Regions from separate parts of the Actinomadura sp. NPDC047616 genome, predicted to be linked through region 2. Evidence: riboswitches for the same ligand, from Rfam matches in the RefSeq annotation. Region 2 holds a riboswitch; each other region holds the start of a gene.

Region 1 (7,810 bases), on a different contig from region 2:
GAAGCGGTCCTCCAGCGCGCGCAGCCGGCGGTCGGCGGCCGAGCCGCCGAAGGCGTCGAGCATCCGGCCGGGGTCGCCGACGGCGGTCACCCGGTAGGGGCCGCTGAGCGGACGGTAGTCCACCAGCACGGCCTCCCCCGCCGAGCGGATCGCGGTGGTCGGGGTGAGCCGCTGGCCGTTGACGGCGATGGCGACGGCCCCGGCCGCCCACAGCCCGTTGACCAGCACCTGAAGGTCCTGATCATAGACCCGGCCCTCGTCGCCGCGCCGGTCGCCCTGCTCGGCCCGGTCGGCGTCGTCGACGGTGACGACCAGGCCGTCCCCGGAGATGGGGGTGGCCGCGGCGGCGGCCGCGGCCGTGGACAGCTCGCCGCGCACGCGGCGTCCCTCGGCGCTGCGGGCCAGCGCCATGGCGCGGGCGCGCTCGGTCTCGTCGCGGGCCTGTTCCAGCCGCTGCTGCAGGGCGTCGTTGTCGCCGGTGCGGGCGCGGATCTGCGCGACGAGCCGGGACCGCTGCTCGGCGGCGACCGGCTGGCTGCGCCGCACCTCCGCGGACGCGGCGGCCAGCAGCACGCCGACCAGCACCAGGACCAGCAGCACGCCGGTGCCGCGCAGGCGCCCGCGCGGGGCGAGGTCGCCGGCGGCGGCGCGGCGGGCGGCGGCGTCGGCGTAGCCGGGGTCGAGCAGCCTGCCGGCGAACAGGTCGGCCAGCAGCGACATGGTGGCGTCCGGACGTTCCCGGCCGCTGCCGGGGGCGTCGGGTCTTCGGCTGATCACCGCCCCATCATGGCAAGGCCGCGGGGGACGACGCGCAGGTCAGCCGCTGTGACCTCCATCGCGGGAGGCGGACGTGCCGCCGCGCGGGCGCGGCGACCGCACGTGGAGGACGGCGCCGCCGCCGGGGCCGGCCGTCACGACCGCGCGTCAGGAAGTCACGCCCGCGCGTCAGGGCGTCACGGCGGCGGCGCGGGAGCGGTCGAGGCCCAGGTGCACCGCGAGGCCGGCCAGGACCGAGCCCATCACGTACCGCTGGACGCGCTGCCAGGCCGGGCGGCGGGCCAGGAACCGGGCGATCGAGCCCGCGCCCAGCACGATCAGGCCGTTGACGGTGATCGCGATGGCGATCTGGGTCAGGCCGAGCAGCAGGCTCTGCGCGGCGACGTGGCCGCGCGCGGGGTCGACGAACTGCGGCAGCAGCGACACGTACAGGATGGCGATCTTCGGGTTGAGCAGGTTGGTGACCAGGCCCATGACGAACAGGCGGCGCGGCGGGTCGGCGGGCAGGTCGCGCGGCGCGAACACCGCCGTTCCGCCGGGGCGCAGGGCCTGCCAGGCCAGCCACAGCAGGTAGGCGGCACCGGCCAGTTTGATCGCGGTGTAGACGGCGGGGACCAGCGTGAACACCGCGGTCAGACCGACGGTGGCGGCGACGACGTAGAGGACGAAGCCGGTCGCCACCCCGCCCAGCGAGATGAGCCCGGCCCGGCGGCCCTGAATGATCGACCTGGACACCAGGTAGATCATGTTCGGGCCGGGCGTCAGCACCAGGCCGAGCGCCACCGCCGCGATGCCGAGAAACGCACCGAAGGAAATCATCGAACCCCCCTGCCGGAAATGTCCCTCGATGCTAGCGGTTGCCGTGATCTTGGGGCCAGACGCCGGCGCGTTCCGGCGGGCAAGGTGCCGGCGGGCTAGGTGCCGGCGCGTTCGACGACGGCGGCCCACTCCTCCAGCAGGGCCTGTGTGGAGTCGGCGTCGGGGCCCTCGGCCCACAGGCGGGTGACGGGCTGGGCGGGGTCGGGCAGCACCAGAACCCAGCGGCCGTCGTCCTCGACGACGCGCACGCCGTCGGTGGTGTCGATCGTGCGGTCGCCCGCCGCCTCCACCACATGCCGCATCACGCCGCCCTTGGCCGCCCACGGGGTGGGCACCGAGCGGCTGAGCAGGTGCGCCTCGGGGATGCGCCGGTCGATCTGCGACAACGTCAGCCGGGTCCGCGCGACCAGGCCGACCAGGCGGACGAACGCGGCGATGCCGTCCACCGTGGTGCTGAACTCCGGCATGATGAAGCCGCCGCGGCCGTCCCCGGCGAAGATCACCCCGGGCTGGGCGGCGGCGCGGGTGAGCACGTCCTGGGCGGTGGAGGTCCACTCGACCTGCACGCCGTGGAAGCGGCAGACCTGCTCGGCGACGCGGGTGGTGGTGACCGGCAGCGCGACCCGTCCGCCGCGCCGTTCGGCGGCCACCAGGTCCAGCATGACCAGCAGGGCCCGGCCGTCGCCGATCAGCTCGCCGTTCTCGTCGACCAGCGAGATCCGCTCCCCCACCGGGTCGAACCGCACGCCGAACGCCGCGCGCGCCGAGGACACCAGTTCGCCCAGGCGCTGCAGGTCGCGCATGCGCTCGGCGAGCGTCTCTGTGGGGTTGGCCTCGTCCAGGGCGTTGTTGCGGGTCAGCACCTCCACCCCGACCCTGCCCAGCAGCGTCGGCAGCACCAGCGAGGTGGTGCCGCCCGCGCAGTCCAGCACGATCTTCAGCCCGGCCTCGCGCACCCCGGACATGTCGACGTCGCGCAGCAGCTCGTGGGTGTAGGTGCCGACGGTGCGGGCCGGATAGGTCAGCTCGGCGATCTCGCCGGGGAAGGCGCGCCGGTACTCCCGGCGGCCGAACACCCGCTCCAGCTTGCGCTGGGCGGCCTGGGACAGGTCGGCGCCGTCGGCGTCCATGAACAGCATGTCCACGCCCTGCGGGTCGCCGGGGGTGGTGCGGATGTAGATGCCGCCCGCGCACTCCTCGCGCGCGGTCTCGTGGCGGGCCATCGGCAGCGGGCACGCCTCCAGGTCGCGGACGTTGATGGCGCTGGAGGTCAGCGCGCTGATCACGGCGCGCTTGAGGGTGGTGGCGGCGCGGGAGGCGTCGCGGCCGGTGGTGACGGTGCTGCCCTTGGTGAGCGTGGTGGCGTAGGCGCTGGCCAGCCGCACCGCCAGCTCGGGGGTGATCTCCACGTTGACCAGGCCGGACACCCCGCGCGGGCCGAACAGGGTGCGCTGCCCGCGCGACTCCCAGATCACGCTGGTGTTGACCACCGCGCCGGCCTCGACGGTCTTGAACGGGTACACCTTGACCTGGTTGGACAGGTACGCCTCGGCCTCGATGACGCACTCGTCGCCGACCACCACGCCCTCCTCGACGCGGGCACCGGCCATGATGTCGGTGTTCTTGCCGATCACGCAGCCGCGCAGGGTGGCCGAGGGGCCGACGAACACGTTGTCGTGCACGATCGCGCGGTGCAGGAACGCGCCCTCCTTGACCACCACGTTGCTGCCGAGGACGGTGAACTCGCGCAGCTCCACCCCGGCCTCGACCTTGGCGTAGTCGCCGACGTACAGCGGGCCCTTCAGCACCGCCTCGGCGTCGACCTCGGCGCCCTCGGCCACGCGCACCCCGGGTGACAGCTCGAACCCGCCCAGATCGACGTCGACGAGCCCGGACAGCATGTCGGCCTGCGCCTTGAGGTAGCTGTCGTGGGTGCCGACGTCCTCCCAGTAGCAGTCGGCGATGTACCCGTAGATCGGCGCGCCGCGCGCGACGAGCTCGGGGAACACGTCGCCGGACCAGTCGACCGGCTCGCCGGCGGCGACGTGGTCGAGCACCTCCGGCTCCATGACGTAGATGCCGGTGTTGACGGTGTCGGAGAACACCTGGCCCCAGGTGGGCTTCTCCAGGAACCGCTGGACGCGGCCCTCGTCGTCCACGATGATGATGCCGAACTCCAGCGGGTCGGGCACCCGCTTGAGCCCGATGGTGACCAGGGCGCCGTTGCGCTCGTGCGCGCGGACCATGTCGGTCAGGTCGATGTCGGTGAGCGCGTCCCCGGAGATCACCAGGAAGCGGTCGTCGCGCAGCGCCTCCTGGGCGTTCTTGACGCTGCCGGCGGTGCCCAGCGGCACGTCCTCGGTGGCGTAGCTGAGCGCCATGCCCAGCTCCTCGCCGTCGCCGAAGTAGTTGCGGATCAGCGCGGCCAGGAACTGCACGGTCACCACGGTCTCGGTGAACCCGTGCCGTTTGAGCAGCCGCAGCACGTGTTCCATGATCGGCCGGTTGACGAGCGGGAGCAGGGGCTTGGGCTGGTTGGCGGTCATCGGGCGCAGCCGCGTCCCCTCACCGCCCGCCATCACGACGGCCTTCATCGGGGTTTATCCGCTCCCTCCTGTTCACCGGACGGGGGGCTCCCGTCCGCCGGAGGCGGCGCGCCGGACGCGTCGCCGTGCTGGTGCCGCCCGGGTGGTTCACCCGCGGGCGCCTCCCCCGTGGGTTCTTCCCCGTCCCGGCCGGTTCGTTCCCCGCCGGTTGGTTCTGCGCCGGTTCGTTCTCCACCGGTTCGTTCCCCGGCGGGGACGTCCCCGGCGGGCCCGGCCAGCATGAGCTGCCGCGTCTGCCACCAGTACAGGGCCGCGGCCCACCAGTACAGGCCCGTCCCCCAGATCGCGAAGCACCAGCCGACGATCTTGGCGGTGGTGGCCACGGCGCCGTCGTGGTCGCCCAGCAGCAGCAGCGGGAAGGCGTACAGCAGGCACAGCGTGGCGGCCTTGCCCACGAAGTGCACCGGCAGCGTCCCGCCGTATCCCAGGCGCCGCATCAGCGGCATGATCGGCGTGATCGCGACCTCCCGGCCGACGAGCAGGATCACCAGCCACAGCGGGATCACGTCGCGGACGGTCAGGCCGATCAGGGTGACCAGGATGTAGAGCCGGTCGGCGGCCGGGTCCAGCACCATGCCGAGCTTGCTGGTCTGGTTGAGGGCGCGCGCCAGGCGGCCGTCCAGCCAGTCCGACAGGCCGGCGAACACCAGCACGCCCAGCGCCCACCAGTCGGCGCCGACCAGTACCAGCCACAGGAACAGCGGCACGCCGAGCAGGCGCGCGAAGCTCAGGATGTTCGGTATCGTCCAGATCCGGCCGGACGCCGTCGCGAAGTCGTCCCTCTCGGGAGGCGGCTGCTCGCGCAGCGGCCCCCCGGCCCCCGGTGCACCGGGTGGCGACGCTCCACGTCCGGCTCGGGGCGTCACGCCCCCCGTCCCCCCGCCAACGACTGCCATCACTGACGCGCTCGCTCTCCTCGGTCCGGGCCCACCGGCCAGGCAGGACACGCATCTCTGTCCCCTAGATCCTGACCCTACCGGTCAGCTTGCGAAAGCCCCCGATAGCGTCCGGCCCATGCGGTGGACCCTGCACGGCGAGCGGACCGTCTACGACAGCCCCTTCATGTCCGTCCGGCTGGCCGACGTCGAGCTGCCCGACGGGCGGCGCTTCGACCACCATCTGCTGCGGGTGCGTCCGGCCGCCGGCGTCGCCGCGCTGGACGGACACGGCCGTGTGCTGCTGATCTGGCGGCACCGGGTCATCACCGACCGGTGGGGCTGGGAGATCCCCGGCGGGCGGGTCGAGCCGGGTGAGGACCCCGCCGACGCCGCCGCCCGCGAGCTGGTCGAGGAGACCGGGTGGCGCCCGGGCCCGCTGCGGCATCTGCTGGACGTCCACCCGTCGCCGGGCGTGCACGATGGCGTTCATCACATCTTCACCGCCGACGGCGCCGGCGATCCGGCCGACGTGGAGGCCGAGCGGATCGAGTGGGTCCCGCTGGCGTCCGCGCCGGAGCCGGCGGCCCGGGGCGAGATCGGCTCGGGGTCGACGGCGGCGGCGCTGCTTTACCTCATGTCCCGGGGTTGCGGCAACGGGGGTGCGGCGGGTTAGCGTCGGCGCGACAGATCGCGGGGGCCCGGCGAACCGGGCTGAGATCGCGGCTGAGACGGCCGCCGACCGCTGGAACCTGACCGGGTAATGCCGGCGTAGGGAGAGATCACGTCATCATGACCGACAGCGTGTCCACACCTGTCCACGACGCCCGTCCCGCCCGCAGGACGTATCTCGTCGGGTCGCGTCCCGACGTGCGCGTCCCCATGCGGGAGGTGGCGCTGACCAACGGCGCGACGGTGGTGCTGTACGACACCTCCGGGCCGTACACCGATCCGGGCCACGTCGTCGACGTGCGGCGCGGCCTGCCCGCCCTGCGGGCCGGGTGGATCGCCGAACGCGGCGACACCGCCGAGTACGAGGGGCGGCCCGTCCGTCTGGAGGACGATGGCCGCCGGTCCGCCGATCCGCTGCGTGACCAGGGGGCCTTCCCGCCGCGCCGGCCGCGCCGGGCCACCGGCGGGGCGGTGACGCAGCGGGCGTACGCGCGGCGCGGGGAGATCACACCGGAGATGGAGTTCGCGGCGCTGCGCGAGGGGGTGGCGCCCGAGGTGGTCCGCGCGGAACTGGCGGCGGGACGGGCGGTGCTGCCCGCCAACGTCAACCATCCCGAGTCCGAGCCGATGGTGATCGGCTCCCGCTTCCTCTGCAAGGTCAACGCGAACATCGGCAATTCCGCGGTGACCTCCTCCATCGAGGAGGAGGTGGAGAAGATGACCTGGGCGACGCGGTGGGGCGCCGACACGGTCATGGACCTGTCCACCGGACGCGACATCCACACCACGCGCGAGTGGATCCTGCGCAACTCGCCCGTCCCGGTGGGGACGGTGCCGCTGTACCAGGCGCTGGAGAAGGTCGGCGGCGACCCGGCCGAGCTGACCTACGAGATCTTCCGCGACACCGTCATCGAGCAGGCCGAGCAGGGCGTGGACTACATGACCGTGCACGCCGGGGTGCTGCTGCGGTACGTCCCGCTGACCGCGCGCCGCAAGACCGGCATCGTGTCGCGCGGCGGGTCGATCATGGCGGCGTGGTGCCTGGCGCACCACGAGGAGAACTTCCTCTACACCAACTTCCGCGAGCTGTGCGAGATCTTCGCCGCCTACGACATCACCTGGTCGCTGGGCGACGGGCTGCGCCCCGGGTCGATCGCCGACGCCAACGACGAGGCGCAGTTCGCCGAGCTGCGCACGCAGGGCGAGCTCACCCGGATCGCCGCCGAGTACGACAACCAGGTGATGAACGAGGGCCCGGGGCACGTCCCCATGCACAAGATCAAGGAGAACGTCGACCTGCAGCGGGAGCTGTGCGACGGGGCGCCGTTCTACACGCTGGGCCCGCTGACCACCGACATCGCGCCCGGCTACGACCACATCACCTCCGCGATCGGCGCGGCGATGATCGGCTGGTACGGCACCGCGATGCTGTGCTACGTCACGCCCAAGGAGCACCTGGGCCTGCCGGACCGCGACGACGTCAAGGCGGGCGTGATCGCCTACAAGATCGCCGCGCACGCCGCGGACCTGGCCAAGGGGCATCCGGGCGCGCAGGCGTGGGACGACGCGCTGTCGGACGCGCGGTTCGAGTTCCGCTGGGAGGACCAGTTCAACCTCTCCCTGGACCCCGACACCGCCCGCGCCTTCCACGACGAGACGCTCCCGGCCGAGCCCGCCAAGACCGCGCACTTCTGCTCGATGTGCGGGCCGCACTTCTGTGCGATGAAGATCACACAGGACGTGCGCCGGTACGCCGAGGAGCGGGCGCTGCCCGAGTCCGAGGCGCTGGCGGCGGGGATGCGTGAGAAGGCCGCCGAGTTCACCGCGTCCGGCGGCCGCGTCTACCTGCCGATCACCCCGTCGGACGCCTGACCCGCCGCCCGTCCGTCCCGTCCGTCCCGGGCGTCGCCGCGTCCGGGACGGACGGGACGCTCCGGATCACACTTCGTGCCCGGATAGGCGCGTTCCGGCCGGGTAATGGGCCTCGCGTGCTTGGAGCGGATCGTGTGACGGGTCGAGTGGACGAGGTGGTCCGGCGGGCGGCGGCGACGCCCGGCCGGT
Region 2 (7,810 bases):
CCGAGGGGCTGGCCGTGGCCGAGAACCTGACCATGGGCGACCTGCGCGCCACACTCGCGCGGTTCGCCGTGGCCATGTTCGGCGAGCGCACACCCGTTCGGTTACGTCCGCACTCGTTCGCCTACACCGACCCGTCGGCCGAGGTGGACGTGTGCTGCCCGGCGTGCCGAGGCGGCGGGTGCGGGCTGTGCGACGACGGCTGGGTCGAGTGGGGCGGCTGCGGCATGGTCCATCCCCGCGTGCTGGCCACGTGCGGAATCGACCCGCTCCGCCACGCGGGCTTCGCCTTCGGCGTCGGCATCGAACGCACCCTCATGCTCCGTCACGGCTTGAGCGACATCCGAGACGTCATCGGACACGACCGGCCCCACCCGGGCCTGCGCGTCCCCAACGTGCCACGCCGTGCCGCCGAGGCGGTTTCGCCGTTCACCAGGCGGCAGGCCACCGCCCACGCGCTCACGGACGCCGGCTGGACGGAGCTGCACACCGGCCCCTTCCTGGATCAGGCCGTATGGGACGCACTCGGGCTGGGCGGAGACGACCCGCGGCGGGCCGCGCTCCATGTCGCCAACCCGCTCGACGGACAGCCGTCCGCGCTGCGCACCGCGCTGCTTCCCGGACTGCTCGCCGCCGTGCGAACCCGGGCGCGGCACGCCTCCGGCGAGCTCAGGGTGTTCGAACAGGGGAGGGTCTTCTCGCTGCCGTCCGGTGGGCTCCAGCCGCTCACGCCGCCGCCCACAGGTACCCGGCCTCGCCCCGAGCAGGTCGAGGCCGTGTGCTCGGCCATCCCTCCCCAGCCGTACCAGCTCGCGGCTGCCGTGACGGAGGCGCGGCACTGGCAGGCCATGGTCCCGGTCATCCGCGACGTGGCCCGGCAGTGGGCCGTCCCCCTCCGGCCGCAGCCCGGTCGTTCCCGTGGTTCCTGGCCGTGGCGCGGCGACCGCCCCTGGGTCCGCGTCGTCGCCGGCCGGACACCGGTGGGCGAGGCGGGCGAACTCGAACCCACGGTCCTGCGCCGCCTCGGCCTGCCCGCGACGGCGGTGGCTCTCACACTCGACCTCGACGCGCTGGAACGCAGGGAAAGGACGACCAGGAAATGACCCCGATCGAGCTCGCCGGCACCTACCGGGACGCGTTGACGCGCGCCGACCTGCAAGGAGTCCTGGCGTTGTTCAGCCCCGGCGCGACGGTGCATTCTCCGCTGTACGGTCCCATTCCGGCCACCGAGTTCTATCCCGAGCTCTTCGCCGACACCAGCCGTGCCAAGTTCCATCTGCTGGGCGTGGCCGAGGGCGGCAAACCGGACGGCGGGCGGATCGTCACCGTCTGGTTCCAGTTCGACTGGCGGCTGCCCTCGGGGCAGCCGGCCGACTTCGAATGCGTCGACGTCCTCGAACTGGCCGACGACGGCAAGATCACAACGCTTCACATCATCTACGACACCGTCACCGCCCGCCCCGCCTTCGAGGCCGAGAAGGGCGAGGGCAGTTCGTGGCGTCCCGCCTCGTCCACCGGCCGGGCGCGATGACCGGGGCCGGCCGGTGCGCACCGTGCCGGCCCGGCGCCGGCCGCGCGGCGAACAGGCCACCGTCGTGACGATCGGGGCCGCGTCGGCTCCGTTGCGGAGCACGGCGGCCCCGCTCTTCAGCGGCGTCGTCTCCGGCCGCGGCGGATGGCGGAGACCATGACCGCGATCACGGTGACGGCCAGGACGGTGATGCCGATGGCCGCGGCCCACCGGCCGTAGTGGGGCAGACGCAGCGCGCCGGCGCAGGCGACCAGGAGAACCCCGGCCGCCGTGTCACCGGCGCGAAGGTTCGGCATCGTGCCGCCGGACGCGGAGGGGCATCTGGCCGTGATGCCCCTCCGGTGGCTCCCGTCCGGGGGGCGGGCGGCAGCGCGGTCACTTCTGGATCGCGATCCGCTTGGCCTCGTGCTCGGCGGCCTTGGGCAGCGGCACGCGGACGGTGAGGATGCCCTGGTCGTAGGACGCCTTGATGGCCTCGGTGTCGGTGTCCGCCGGCAGGGTGAAGGAGCGCGTGAAGGTTCCGTAGCGGAACTCCGACCGGTGCGCCTCCTTCTTCTCCTCGTGACGTTCGGCGTGGACGCGCAGCATGCCGCTCTCGGCCGTGATCTCCACGTCCCTGTCGGGGTCGATGCCGGGCAGCTCGCACCGGATGACGTAGTCGTCGCCGTCGATGTAGTCCTCGACCCGCATGGTCTGCCCCATGCCCGCACGCAACATCGCGAACGGCGACTCCATCCAGTCGAACAGCTCGGGGAACAGGCTGCGCGGTTCCCTGTGCTCGAGTGCACCCATGACGCCTCCTTCGGCAGAGGTCTTCCGCGATCGCCCCCGGCGGCGGCCGGTCCGCAGGGCGGCCGCTCCTGGTACCGGAGGGGGTGCCCTCCGCGCCGGTCGTCAGTCATCGAGGAGGCCGTCACTCCGGCCGGGGCGGCCGTCAGATCGCTCGCCGTGGGGGCGCGTACGCCTGCGCACATCAGAAGACCTGTGAGGCGCTCTCCCTGCGCCGGCATTGTCCGGTTCAGGTTCAAGGGGTCGCCGCACCACTTGACGTGGTTACGGCCTCTCAGCCTTTCCATTGACTCTCCGTTGGATTTCTCCTTCAGAGAACCTCTGGTCCAGCTCCCTCGCTCGTCTCACAGGCCTGTATCCAATATCGCGCGGCCGGTGATCCGGCACCAGGGGGCGGCGGGCGTTTTTACGGGAAGTGGAGGCACTCTTTGCCGAATTTCGCGTATGCGGTACTTCGCCGCCTGCACCGAAAAAAGGGATGACGCTGAGATAGCGGCCCTGGACGGGGGGTAAAGCGTCAGCGACCCGGGGCCGGCGAGGTGGCAGGGGGAGGAGAGCGGTGGTGGACGGCAGCGAGACGCGTGGTCTGCTCCACCCCTTCCTGCTGCTGCTGATCTGCGAGCAGCCGGGGCACGGCTACGAGCTCATCGACCGGCTCGGCTGCCTGGGCGTGTCCGGGGTGGAGCCCGGTCACGCCTACCGGGTGCTGCGCAACCTCGAGCGTGAACGGCTGGTGGTGTCCACCTGGATCACCTCCGACGCGGGGCCCGCCCGTCGCCGCTACGAGCTGACCCGTGAGGGGCACGCCGACCTGGAGGCGTGGATGGCCCGTCTGGCGCGGCTGCGCGAGGTGCTCGACTCCTGCCTCCTCCGGTGGAGCAGGGCGGACCGGGCGCCGTCCGGGTCGCCTAACGGGCGGCGCGGGTCGTACACGGTCTCGTGAGCGGGAAGGGAGCATGCGAATGGCCGAGGGACGGCCGGTGGCGTCCGCGGTCCGGGCCCCGTTCGAGCGCCGGGCCGAACCCGGCCGGGCGCTGGCCGAGCAGGCCGACCACGTGGCGCGCGCGTGCCGGGACATGGCAGGACGCTTCCGCGACGGCGGCAAGCTGATCGTGTTCGGGAGCGGCGGCGCGTCGACCGACGCCCAGCACATCGCCGTGGAGTTCGTCCATCCGGTCATCGTGGGCAAACGGGCGCTGCCCGCGGTGTCGCTGACCGACGACGCCGCCGCCCTGACGGGGATCGCGGCGGCCGAGGGGCTGGGCGCGGTGTTCGCCGCGCAGGTGCGGCTGCTGGGCGGCCCGCGGGACATCGCGCTCGGCCTGTCGGGGGACGGCCGGTGTCCCGAGGTGTTGCGCGGGCTGCGGGCCGCCCGCGGCCTCGGCATGCTGACGGTCGCGCTGGCCGGCGCCGGCGGGGGAGACGTCGCGGCGGCGGCCGACCATCCGCTGGTGACCCCCTGCGACGACCCCTGTGTGGTGAAGGAGATGCACGTCACCATGTACCACCTGCTCTGGGAACTGGTGCACGTCTTCCTGGAGCATCCGGCGGCGCTGGAGCGCGGCGATGAGCGGTGACGCCGACGGGCCGCGGTGCCACGACGAGGTCTGCGTGACCTGTTCCGACAGCGCCGTCCCCGTCAGGATCCGCGAGCTGCTGGGCGACGGCCTCGCCGTCGTCGACACCGACGCCGGGCCGGAGGAGATCAGCGTGGCGCTGGTCGACGCCGGGCCGGGGGACGTCGTTCTGGTCCACGCCAAGGAGGCCATCGCCGTCGTGGAGGACGCGCCATGACCGTGCCGGACGACACCGGGATGGAGACGCTCTACCCCTTCCTGTACTCGGGCGGCGCCCGCGCCGGCGCCCTCCTGGCGGAGGCGGGCCGCTCGGCCAGGGAGAAGGCCGCCGAGATCGCCGAGCTGCGCGGCTCCCTGGCCGAGCGGCACGGCGCGGCGCTGCTGCGTTGCGCGCGCCGGCTGGCGGAGGCGTTCGAGGCGGGCGGCAGGCTGCTGACGTTCGGCAACGGCGGCAGCAGCACCGACGCGCAGGCGGTCGCGCGGCTGTTCGTGTGCCCGCCGGCGCCCGCGCGGCCGCTGCCCGCGATCTCGCTGCCCCACGACGTGGCGACGCTGACGGCGCTGTCGAACGACGTCGGGTTCGAGGTCGTCTTCGCGCGCCGGCTCGCCGCCCTGGGACGGCGCGGCGACATCGCCCTGGGCCTGTCGACCAGCGGCGGCTCGCGCAACCTGCTGCGCGCCTTCGACGAGGCCGCCGGGCGCGGCATGGTGACGGTCGGTTTCGCCGGGTACGACGGGGGCGCGATGGCCGAGGCCGGGACCGTCGAGCACCTGTTCGTCGTGCCGTCGTCGTCGGTGCACCGCATCCAGGAGGCCCAGACCACCCTCTACCAGGTCCTCTGGGAGCTGACCCGGCGGGCGCTGGACGGTGACCTGTGACCTCGGCCGCCGGGCCGGTGCCGCGCACGCGGATCCGGATCCGCGTCGAGGGGATCGTGCAGGGGGTCGGGTTCCGGCCGTTCGTGCACGGACTGGCCGGCGAGCACGGCATCGCGGGTTTCGTCGGCAACGACGCGGCCGGCGTGTTCGCCGAGGCCGAGGGAGCGCCCTCGGCGCTGGCGCGGTTCGTGGCCGACCTGGAGCGGCGGGCGCCGCCCCTGGCACGGGTCGAACGGGTCGTCACCGAGCCGCGCGAACCGCGCGGGGAGCGCGGGTTCCGCATCGTGGCCAGCGTCGACGGCGCCGCCCGGCAGGCGCTGGTGCCGCCCGACGCGGCGACGTGCGGCGCATGCGTCCGCGAGATCTTCGACCCGTCCGCGCGGCGCCACCGCTACGCGTTCACCAACTGCACGAACTGCGGGCCGAGGTTCACGATCGTCACGGACGTGCCGTACGACCGGGGCAACACCACCATGGCCGCGTTCCCCATGTGCGGCGACTGCGCGGAGGAGTACGGCGACCCGCGCGACCGCCGGTTCCACGCCCAGCCGGTGTGCTGCCCGTCGTGCGGCCCCGCGCTCCGGCTCCTCGGGCCGGACGGCCGGACGGCGACGCGGGCGGACCCTCTCGAGACCGCCGCGCGCTGGCTGCTGCGCGGCCGGATCCTGGCGGTGAAGGGGCTCGGCGGATACCACCTGGCCGCGCTCGCCGGCCACGAGGAGGCGGTGGCGGCCCTGCGCGCCCGCAAACACCGCGAGGACAAGCCGTTCGCGGTGATGGCGCCCGACGTGGCCGCCGCCCGCGCCCTCGTCCACCTGGAACCCGAGGCCGAACGGCTGCTGACCGGCGCCCGCGCCCCGATCGTGCTGGCGCCCCGCCGAGCCGGTGCCGGGGTCGCCGCCGCGGTGGCGCCGGGCAGCCGCCGGCTCGGGGTCATGCTGCCGTACACGCCGCTGCACCATCTGCTGGTGCGGCGGGTCGCCCGCCCCGTCGTGCTGACGAGCGGCAACCGGTCCGACGAGCCGATCGCCCACCGGGACGACGACGCCGTGGCGAGGCTGGCGGGGATCGCCGACGGGTTCCTGCTGCACGACCGGCCGATCCACGTGCGCACCGACGACTCGGTGGTGCGGGTGTTCCGCGGGCGGCCGCTTCCGGTGCGCCGTTCCCGCGGCTACGCGCCGTCGCCGGTGACCGTGCGCGGCCGGTTCCCGCGGCCGGTGCTGGCCTGCGGCGCCGAGCTGAAGAACACCTTCTGCGTGGCCAAGGGCGACCGCGCGTACCTGTCCCACCACATCGGCGACCTGGAGAACTACGAGACGCTGCGCTCCTACGTCGAGGGCATCGCGCATTTCCGCCGGGTGTTCGACGTGCGGCCGGAGGTGGTGGCGCACGACCGGCATCCGGAGTACCTGTCCACCAAGTACGCGCTGGAGCAGGCCGGCGCGGAGCCGGTCGCGGTGCAGCACCACCACGCGCACGTCGCCTCCTGCCTGGCCGACAACGGGGCGTGCGGCCCGGTGATCGGCGTGGCGTTCGACGGGCTCGGCTACGGCGACGACGGCGTGCTGTGGGGCGGTGAACTGCTCGTCGCCGACCTGGCGGAGTACGAGCGGGCCGGGCACCTGGCGGCCGTGCCCCTGCCCGGCGGGGCCGCGGCGGTCCGCGAACCGTGGCGCATGGCCGCCGCCTACCTGGACGCCCTCTACGGCGACGACCTGCCCGACCTGGACGTGGTCCGGCGGCACCGCGACCGCTGGGCGGCGGTCACCGGCATGGCGCGCACGGGGACCAACGCCCCGCTCACCACGAGCGCCGGCCGGCTGTTCGACGCGGTGTCGGCCCTCGCGGGCGTGCGCGACGCGGTCACCTACGAGGGGCAGGCCGCCGTCGAACTGGAGCAGCGGGTGTACCTCGGGGAGCACGGCGCCTACCGGGCCGGGCTGGCCGAGCGGCCGGAGCTGGTGATCTCCGGCCACGACCTGGTGCGGGCCGTGGTCGACGACCTGGCGGCGGGGACCGACGCCGGGCGCGTCGCCGCCCGCTTCCACAACGGCCTGGCGCGCGCCGTCGTCGACGCGGCCGACGTGCTGCGGCAGCGGACCGGTCTCGGCACGGTCGCCCTGTCCGGCGGGGTCTTCCAGAACCTGGTGCTGCTCGACCGGGTGGTGTCCGGCCTGGAGAAGGCGGGGTTCGCGGTGCTCGTCCACTCCCGCGTGCCGCCCAACGACGGCGGGATCTCCCTCGGCCAGGCGGTCGTGGCCGCCGCCCGTGACCGCCGCGCGCCACCGTGACCGCCCTGATCAGCGGGCAGACCGCTAGCAGATGCGCGGCAGCGGGTCGCCGACGAGCATGTCGACGATCCGGGTCCCGCCGATGGACGTCTCGAGCAGCACCAGACCGGCCGGCTCGTCCTCGACGCGCCCCACCAGCGCCGCGCCCGCGCCGAGGGGATGCGCCCGCAGCGCGTCCAGGGCGGTGTCGGCGCGGTCGCCGTCGACCACGGCGACGAACCGGCCCTCGCACGCCACGTACAGCGGGTCGATGCCCAGCAGCTCGCACGCGCCGTTCACCACCGGCCGCACCGGCAGCGCCGGCTCCCGCATGACGATCGCCGCGCCGGCCGCCCGCGCCACCTCGTTGAGGACCGTGGCGACCCCGCCCCGGGTGGCGTCGCGCAGCATCCGGACCCCGCCGGGCACCGCGTCCAGCAGCGCCGCGACCGCGCCGTGCAGCGCGGCCGTGTCGGACGCCAGCTCCGCCTCGATCTCCAGCTCCCCCCGCGCGACCATGATCGTGACACCGTGCTCGCCGATCGGGCCGGACACCAGCACGGCGTCGCCGGGCCGCACCGCCGAGGCGCCCAGCGCCACGTCCCGGTCGAGCACGCCGACGCCCGCGGTGGTCACGTAGCAGCCGTCCGCCTTGCCGCGTTCGACCACCTTGGTGTCGCCTGTGACGACGGCGACGCCCGCGCGTTCGGCCGCCGCCGCCATCGACGCGACGATCCGCCGCAGGTCGTCGACGGCGAACCCCT
Region 3 (7,810 bases), on a different contig from region 2:
GGCACGTGGTCGTACTGGCCGGACGTCTGGTACCACACCGACCAGGCCAGCACCACGGCGGCGACCGCGCCGATCGCGATCAGGACGTACCGGCCGGTCGCGCCGACCCCGCGCCTGGGGGCGTGGTCGCCCGGCGGCACCAGGGACGGCCCGGTCTCGGCGGGCGACAGCACGGCGGTGCGCCCGCCGTGCGGCAGTCCCGGCACGGGCGGCGGGGCCTGCGGGGCCTCCATGACGGCGGTGCGGCCGTAGGACGCCTGCTCGACGCGCCAGTCGATGTCGGGCGGCAGGCCGCCGTGCACCTCGGCCACCAGCGCCAGGAACTGCCCCGCGTCCTGCGGCCGCTGCGCGGGCTCGCGCGCGGTCGCCCGGGTGACCAGCACGTCCAGCTGCTGCGGCAGGCCCGGCACGAGGCCCGACGGCGGCGGCACGGCCTCGTTGACGTGCTTGTAGGCGACCGCCAGCGGCGTGTCGCCCTGGTGCGGCAGCTCGCCGGTGAGCAGCTCGTAGAGCATCACCCCGGCCGCGTACACGTCGGTGCGCACGTCGGCGTTGCCCGACAGCACCTGCTCGGGCGCCAGGTAGCCGACGGTGCCGATGATCAGCCCGGTCTTGGTCATCTTGCTGGCGCTCTCGGCCCGGGCCAGCCCGAAGTCGGCCACCTTGACCTGGCCGTCCTCGGTGATCAGCACGTTCTCCGGCTTGACGTCGCGGTGCACCAGGCCGGCCCGGTGGGCGGCGCTCAGCGCGGCCAGCACCGGCTGAGTGATCTCGAGCGCGGCGCGGGGGCCGAGGCGTCCCCGCTCGGTCAGCAGGTCGCGCAGCGTGCGGCCGGGCACGTACTCCATGACCAGGAACACGTGCTCGCCGTCGGTGCGCTGGTCGTACACCGCGACCACGTTGGGGTGCGACAGCGCGGCGGCCGCCTTGGCCTCGCCGATGAAGCGGGCGACGAACTCGTCGTCGGCCGCGAGGTTGGCGTGCATCACCTTGATGGCGACCACGCGATCGAGCCTCAGGTCGCGGGCGACGTAGACCGTGGCCATGCCGCCGCGCGCGACACGGGACTCAATGCGGTAGCGCCCGTCGAGTACCCGCCCGACGAGGGGGTCGGCAACCGTCGTGTCCATCGCTGCGAGTCTAGGCGGCTTTTCCGGTGCGCATCATCAGTCGGGAGTATGAGCATCGATCCGCCCTTGATCGGCTGCGCAGCGTGACCATTTCGACGCGAACTGCGGTTTCGAGGGGCGCGGACGGCGACGGGATGTGCCGCGATCGTCGCTCAACGTGAGGGGGCGGGCTCGGCCGCCGGTTCCTCGGGGACGGGGGCGGGGGAGCGGCGGGCGATCCACGCGCGGACGGCGCCGAGCCCGCCGCGCGACACGGCCACTCCGGCCAGGCACAGCACGCCGCCCGCGAGGGTGAACGGCCCCGGCACCTCGCCCAGCAGCGTCCACGACATCAGCACCACCAGGGCGGGAGCGGCGTAGGTGGTCGCGCCCATCTTGCCCGCCGAGGTGCGGGCCAGCGCGTACGCCCAGGTGGTGAACGCCAGGGCGGTCGGGAAGACCCCCAGGTACACCATGTTCAGCGTCGCCGACAGGGGCGCGTCGGCCAGCTCTCCGGCCAGCCGCCCGGAGAACGGCAGGCAGGCGATCGTCCCCACCACGCAGCCGTACGCGGTGACCTGCAGCGGGGAGCCGTGCCTCAGCGCGGGCTTCTGGCTCACCACTCCCGCCGCGTAGGTGACGGCCGCCAGCAGGCACAGCACCACGCCCAGCGCCGCGGAACCGCCGTCCGGGCCGCCGTCCGACAGGGAGACGCCCACCACGGCGGCGCCGGTGAACGACACCGCGATCCCGGCCAGCAGGCGCGCCGGCAGCCCCTCCTTGAGCAGCCAGCCGCCCAGCAGCGCGATGAGGATCGGGCCGACGTTGACCACCATCGCGGCGGTGCCCGCGTCCACCTCCTGCTCGCCCCAGTTCAGGGCGACGTTGTAGACGCCGAACCACAGCACCCCGGACACCAGGACGCCGGGCCAGGCGGCGCGCGGCGGCAGGCCCTCCCGGCGCACCAGGCACAGCAGCAGGAGCGTGGCCGAACCCGCCAGCAGGCGGCCCAGCGCCAGCGCGCCCGGCGAGAACTCCCGGCCCGCGCTGCGGATCGCCACGAACGCCGACGCCCACATCACGACCGTGAACGCCGCGGCGGCCACGGCGCGCCGGTCCACCGGCGGCCGGGCCGCCGCCTCTGTCTGTCGTTCCATGCGCTGCACCTTAGAAAGCGGACGTTTCCATGAACCCCGAAGCGTTCGCGCCGGTCAGGGCGCGGGCCGGGGGAGAACGTGGATCAGTCTGCGTCCGCCGATCTTTCAGGTCCAGCGAATCTTTCTACAGGGATGCGTTTAGCGATCCTTCATGAAGGGTCAGGCGCCGGTGCTGATGCCCTCCCAGGGGGACGACGCCTGCGCGTAGCGGCGCTTGGGGATCCGCCCCGCCAGCCGCGCCAGCCGCCCGGCCTCCACGGCGTGCCGCATGGCGGCGGCCATCACGGCGGGATGCTGCGCGCGGGTGACGGCGGTCGCCAGCAGCACCGCGTCGCAGCCGAGCTCCATGGCCAGCGCGGCGTCGCTGGCGGTGCCGAGGCCCGCGTCCAGCACCACCGGCACGTTCGCCTGCTCGACGATCAGCTCGATGTTGTGCGGGTTGCGGATGCCCAGCCCCGAGCCGATCGGCGAGCCCAGCGGCATCACCGCGGCGCAGCCCGCCTGCTCCAGGCGGCGCGCCAGCACCGGGTCGTCGTTGGTGTAGGGCAGCACCACGAACCCGTCGTCCACGAGCTGCTCGGCCGCGTCCACCAGCTCGATCGGGTCGGGCAGCAGGGTGCGCTCGTCGGCGATCACCTCCAGCTTCACCCAGTTGGTGTGCAGCGCCTCGCGGGCCAGCTTGGCCGTCAGCACGGCCTCGCCCGCCGTGAAGCAGCCCGCCGTGTTGGGCAGCACCCGGATGCCGCACTCGCGCAGCACGTCCAGCACCGAGCCGCGCGCCGCCGGGTCGACGCGGCGCATGGCGACGGTGGTCAGCTCGGTCCCGGACGCGGTCAGCGCCTCGCGCAGCACGTGCATGCTGGGCGCGCCGCCGGTGCCCATGATCAGCCTGGAGCCGAACTCCTCGCCCGCGATGACGAGCCGGTCCGCGCCGCCGTCCGGGGCCTCGCCGCCCGGGGCCCGGCCCGCCGCGGCCGTGCCGGCCGGAGTCGTGTGGGCCGTCTGCTCTCGCACCGTCAACCTCCCTGCACGGCGGTCAGCACCTCGAGCCGATCCGCCTCCCGTAGCGTCGTGGCGTCCCAGTCGGAGCGCCGTACCACCTCGTCGTTGAGCGCCGCCGCCACGCCGGAGACGGCGGGGGCGACGGACGACACCAGCTCGGCCACGCTGGTGCCCTCGGGCACCTCGCGCGCCTGCCCGTTGACGATGACCTTGACCTTCATGCCGTGACCTCGAAGCGATCGGGGGTGAAGGGACGGGCCTCCTCGGGCACCGTCCCGTCCAGCAGCGTCTCGGTGAGCGCGTCCGCGCTGACCGGCGTCAGCAGGATGCCGTTGCGGAAGTGCCCGGTGCCCAGCACCAGCCCCGGCAGCGCGGACGGGCCGAGCACCGGCGCGTTGTCGGGCGAGCCGGGCCGCAGCCCCGCCGACACCTCGGCGAACTCCAGCTCGGTGATGCCGGGCAGCAGCTCGCGCGCGTCGCGCAGCAGCTCCCACAGGCCCCCGGCGGTGACGCGGGTGTCGAAGCCCATCTCCTCCTGGGTGGCGCCGACCACGATCTCCCCGTCGGCACGCGGCACCAGGTAGATCGACGAGCCCTTCACCAGCCCGCGCGTGCAGCGCCGCAGGAACGGCACCCGGGTGCGCAGCCGCAGCACCTGGCCCTTCACCGGACGCACCGGTGGAACGGTCCCGGGCGGCAGGCCGCCGATGTCGGACGACCACGGCCCGGCCGCCAGCAGCACCCGGTCGGCGGGCAGCCGCGAGCCGTCGTCCAGCCGCACGCCGGCGACGGCGTCGCGCTCGACCAGCACGGCCTCGGCGCGCCGCCGGACCAGCCGCACGCCCAGCTTCTCGGCCGCGGCCAGCAGCGCGGGGGTCAGCCTGCGCGGGTCGATCGAGCCGTCCTCGGGGACGAGCAGCCCGCCGCGCACGCCCGGCGCCAGCATGGGCTCCTGCCGGCGGCACTCCCGTCCGGTCAGCGTCTGCGGGGTCAGCCCCAGCGCCTCCTGGAAACGGCGCAGGTCGTCCAGGTACGCCAGGTCGTCGGCGTCGAAGGCGACCTGCAGGACGCCGTCCGTGCGCAGTCCGGTGTCGGCCCCGGTCAGCTCCTCCAGCTCGGCGACGAACGCCGGGTAGCGCGCCAGGGACGTCAGGCCCAGCCGCAGCAGCGGCTCCTCGCCGTAGGTCAGCTCGCTGACGGGGGTCAGCATCCCGGCGGCGACGGCCGACGCGCCGCTCGCCGGATCGGGATCGACCAGGGTGACCGACGCGCCGCGCGCGGCCGTCCGCCAGGCCGTGGCCAGCCCGACGACCCCGGCCCCAATGATCACGATCTCCAAGTGTGCACTCCCTTCGCCGGCATGATCCGGATCAGGTCCTGGCGGTCGGCGGCCCGCACAGCCGCCCTCTCAGCCCGGTCGTACCGGACTCCCGCGGTTTCTCGCATCTACCACCCTACGTCCCATTAGTCCGGTCCCGTGTGCGGGCATGCGCGTGGCGGACGGCCGTCCGAAGCGGCCGGAACCGGGCGGACTAAGGTGAGCCTTCATGAACAGGGTGATCGTGGTGGGCGGCGGGCTGGCGGGCGTGCGGGCGGTGGAGGCCCTGCGCCGCAAGGGGCACGAGGGAGAGGTGATCCTCGTCTCGGCCGAGCGGCACCGGCCCTACGACCGGCCGCCGCTGTCCAAGGCGGTGCTGGCGGGCGACGCCGACGACACCACCGTCGAGGTCGACTGGGACGACCTGCGCTGCGAGACGCTGCTCGGCGAGCGCGCCACCGCGCTGCGGCCCGGCGACCCGCGCGGCGGCACCGTCGTCACCACCGCCGGCGAGCTGGAGTTCGACGGGCTGGTCATCGCCACCGGCGCCACGCCCGTCACCCTGCCCGGCCACGGCGCCCAGCACGTGCTGCGCACCATCGACGACGCCCGCGACCTGCGCGCGCGGCTGACGCCCGGCGTCCGCCTCGTCATCGTGGGCGCGGGCTGGATCGGCGCGGAGGTCGCCACCACCGCCGCCAGGAAGGGCTGCTCGGTCACGGTGGTGGAGGCCGCCGACGCCCCCCTGTCGGGCGCCATCGGCCCGGAGGTCGGGGCGCTGACGGCCCGCTGGTACGGCGAGGCCGGCGTGGAGCTGCGCACGGGCGTCAAGGTCGCCGCCGTCGAGCCCGGGTCGCTGCTGCTGGCCGACGGCGACCGCGTCGCCGCCGACGCGATCGTGGTCGGCGTCGGCGTCCGCCCCGAGCTGGGCTGGCTGGACGGCTCCGGCGTGGAGATCGACGGCGGCGTGGCGACCGACGCCGCGTTCCGCGTCACCGTCGCGGGCACCCCGCGGTCCGACATCGTGGCGGTGGGCGACTGCGCCGCCTGGTGGTCGAACAGGTACGGGCGGCGCCTGCTCGTCGAGCACTGGGACACCGCCCTCAACGCCCCCGCCGTCGCGGCCGCCACCCTGGTCGGGGAGGACGCCGAGTACGACCCCGTGCCGTACTTCTGGTCCGAGCAGTTCGGCCGGATGGTGCAGTACGCGGGCCACCACCCGGTGGCCGAGCGCGCGCTGTACCGGGGCGACCCCGACGGCTCCAAGTGGTCGGTGTGCTGGCTCACCGGCGACCGCCTGGACGCGATCCTCACCGTCGACCGTCCCCGCGACCTGGTGCAGGCGCGCCGCGTGATGACCGCGGGCACGCCGGTCGACCCGGACCTGCTCGCCGACCCCGAGCGTCCCGTCCGCGAGACGGTGAAGCCGTGACGGCGCACGTGACGGCGCCGCGACGCCGGCGGCGGCGCCCGGCGGCCTTCCGGGAAGCGCCGGGGTTTGAGAGGAGCGGGGGCGTGGTAGGCAGGGGGCGTGACGCAGATGCACGCAACCGTTGAGCGCGATCTCGATCCCCGGACCGACGCCCTGGCGGGGGAGTGGCTCACCCTCAAGGAGGTGGCCGCGCGGCTGGGAGTCAAGCACAGCAGGATCAAGCAGCTGCTCGCCGAGCGCAAGCTGCTGGCCGTCCGCCGCGAGGGCCAGCTCATGGTCCCCGCCGCGTTCCTGCGGGACGGCCAGGTGATCAAGGGACTGTCCGGCACGCTGACGGTGCTGTCGGACGCGGGCTTCAGCGACCTCGAGACGCTGCGGTGGCTGTTCACCGCCGACGACACCCTCCCGGGCACCCCGGTCCAGGCCCTCAGCGAGAACCGCGGCACCGAGGTCCGCCGCCGCGCCCAGGCCCTGGCCTTCTAGGGCGCCCAGGCCCTGGCCTTCTAGGGAGGGCGCAACCGGAGAAGTGCGCACCGGCCGCCGCACGGCCGGTGCGCACCGGCGCGTGACCCCGCGATCCGCATCCGGCCCCCCGGCGCCGGGTATCAACCGCAAGACACGCGCCGCGCGCGGACAGACAGAGCGCACGCACGCGCACAACAGTGAAAGGAACCTCTCCCACCGTGTCCAGGCACCTGCCCTCCGAACGCGCCGTCGCCCTGCGCGCCCGGCTCAGCCGGGCCCGCCTCTACCTCTGCACGGACGCCAGGGAGCGGCAGGGCGACCTGCCCGAGTTCCTCGACGCGGTGCTGGCCGGCGGCGTCGACATCGTCCAGCTCCGCCAGAAGGGCCTGGAGGCGCGGCAGGAACTGGAGTACCTGCGGGTGTTCCGGGCGGCCTGCGAGCGGCACGGGGCGCTGCTGGCCGTCAACGACCGCGCCGACGTCGCCCACGCCGCGCACGCCGACGTCCTGCACCTGGGCCAGGACGACCTGCCGGTGCAGGCGGCCCGCGCCATCGTCGGCCAGGACGTGCTCATCGGCCGGTCCACGCACTCCGACGAGCAGGCGTCGGCGGCCGCCGCCGAGCCGGGCGTCGACTACTTCTGCGCCGGCCCGGTGTGGCCCACCCCCACCAAGCCGGGACGGCCCGCCCCAGGGCCCAAGCTGCTGGAGTACGTCGCCGCGCAGCGCGAGGTCCGCCCCTGGTTCGCCATCGGCGGCATCGACGCGGGCAACCTCGACCAGGTGCTGGCCGCCGGGGCGAGCCGCGTGGTCGTCGTCCGCGCCCTCACCGAGGCGGCCGACCCGGGCGCCGCGGCCGCCGAGCTGGCCCGCCGCCTGGCCGCCCGCTCCGCCGATCCGGCCTGATCATCGGGCCTGAGCGTCGGGCCTGGTCATCGGGGGCGTCGCCGCCCGTTCTCCCGGAGGTCGCCGTACGGTCGCCCCGTGATCGCCGCCCCGGCGACGGGCACGCGCCGGCATGTCCGACAATGGACCCATGAGCATGGGACCCGACGACGAGCGTGTGGTCGACCTGGCCGACGACGAGCTGGAGATCCTCCCCGACCAGACCACCGACGACACCGACACCGGATGGGGCGAATGGCGCGGCGACGACGACTCCCGGCTCCTGGACGACCGTCCGCCGCACTGGTGATACGGCCCTGACCCGGCACTCACCGGCCGCGCGGCGTCCCGCGCCGCGCGGCCCCGCTCACCACAGCAGACCGAGCACGAACCCGGCCGCCATCACCACGGCCAGCGCCACCATCATCCGCCAGCGGTAGGCG

Evidence for each region. A riboswitch is a leader RNA that binds a small molecule or an ion and turns the genes downstream of it on or off. The one in region 2 is predicted to bind thiamine pyrophosphate.
Region 1: it holds a riboswitch for thiamine pyrophosphate, as region 2 does, so the genes downstream of both, thiC (phosphomethylpyrimidine synthase ThiC) here and ABZ801_RS15225 (Hsp20/alpha crystallin family protein) in region 2, are expected to answer to the same signal.
Region 3: it holds a riboswitch for thiamine pyrophosphate, as region 2 does, so the genes downstream of both, thiO (glycine oxidase ThiO) here and ABZ801_RS15225 (Hsp20/alpha crystallin family protein) in region 2, are expected to answer to the same signal.

The regions. Positions count from the first base shown of each region.
Region 1 covers NZ_JBEYTB010000016.1:51,096-58,905, forward strand. The annotation lists gene ABZ801_RS31635 (DUF881 domain-containing protein) at 1-777, opposite strand, end outside; gene ABZ801_RS31640 (LysE family translocator) at 946-1,596, opposite strand; gene ABZ801_RS31645 (mannose-1-phosphate guanyltransferase) at 1,692-4,190, opposite strand; gene ABZ801_RS31650 (CDP-alcohol phosphatidyltransferase family protein) at 4,187-5,008, opposite strand; gene ABZ801_RS31655 (NUDIX hydrolase) at 5,217-5,753, shown strand; TPP riboswitch at 5,761-5,872, shown strand; gene thiC (phosphomethylpyrimidine synthase ThiC) at 5,870-7,621, shown strand; gene ABZ801_RS31665 (FUSC family protein) at 7,756-7,810, shown strand, end outside.
Region 2 covers NZ_JBEYTB010000005.1:368,089-375,898, forward strand. The annotation lists gene ABZ801_RS15210 (hypothetical protein) at 1-1,100, shown strand, start outside; gene ABZ801_RS15215 (nuclear transport factor 2 family protein) at 1,097-1,528, shown strand; gene ABZ801_RS15220 (hypothetical protein) at 1,645-1,824, opposite strand; gene ABZ801_RS15225 (Hsp20/alpha crystallin family protein) at 1,904-2,320, opposite strand; TPP riboswitch at 2,507-2,664, opposite strand; gene ABZ801_RS15230 (helix-turn-helix transcriptional regulator) at 2,880-3,260, shown strand; gene ABZ801_RS15235 (SIS domain-containing protein) at 3,280-3,894, shown strand; gene ABZ801_RS15240 (HypC/HybG/HupF family hydrogenase formation chaperone) at 3,884-4,111, shown strand; gene ABZ801_RS15245 (SIS domain-containing protein) at 4,108-4,773, shown strand; gene hypF (carbamoyltransferase HypF) at 4,770-7,067, shown strand; gene hypE (hydrogenase expression/formation protein HypE) at 7,092-7,810, opposite strand, start outside.
Region 3 covers NZ_JBEYTB010000002.1:586,395-594,204, reverse strand. The annotation lists gene pknB (Stk1 family PASTA domain-containing Ser/Thr kinase) at 1-1,130, opposite strand, end outside; gene ABZ801_RS06955 (DMT family transporter) at 1,283-2,266, opposite strand; gene ABZ801_RS06950 (thiazole synthase) at 2,426-3,181, opposite strand; gene thiS (sulfur carrier protein ThiS) at 3,283-3,489, opposite strand; gene thiO (glycine oxidase ThiO) at 3,486-4,607, opposite strand; TPP riboswitch at 4,598-4,712, opposite strand; gene ABZ801_RS06935 (FAD-dependent oxidoreductase) at 4,816-6,018, shown strand; gene ABZ801_RS06930 (Rv2175c family DNA-binding protein) at 6,127-6,501, shown strand; gene thiE (thiamine phosphate synthase) at 6,702-7,388, shown strand; gene ABZ801_RS06920 (hypothetical protein) at 7,519-7,677, shown strand; gene ABZ801_RS06915 (serine/threonine-protein kinase) at 7,735-7,810, opposite strand, start outside.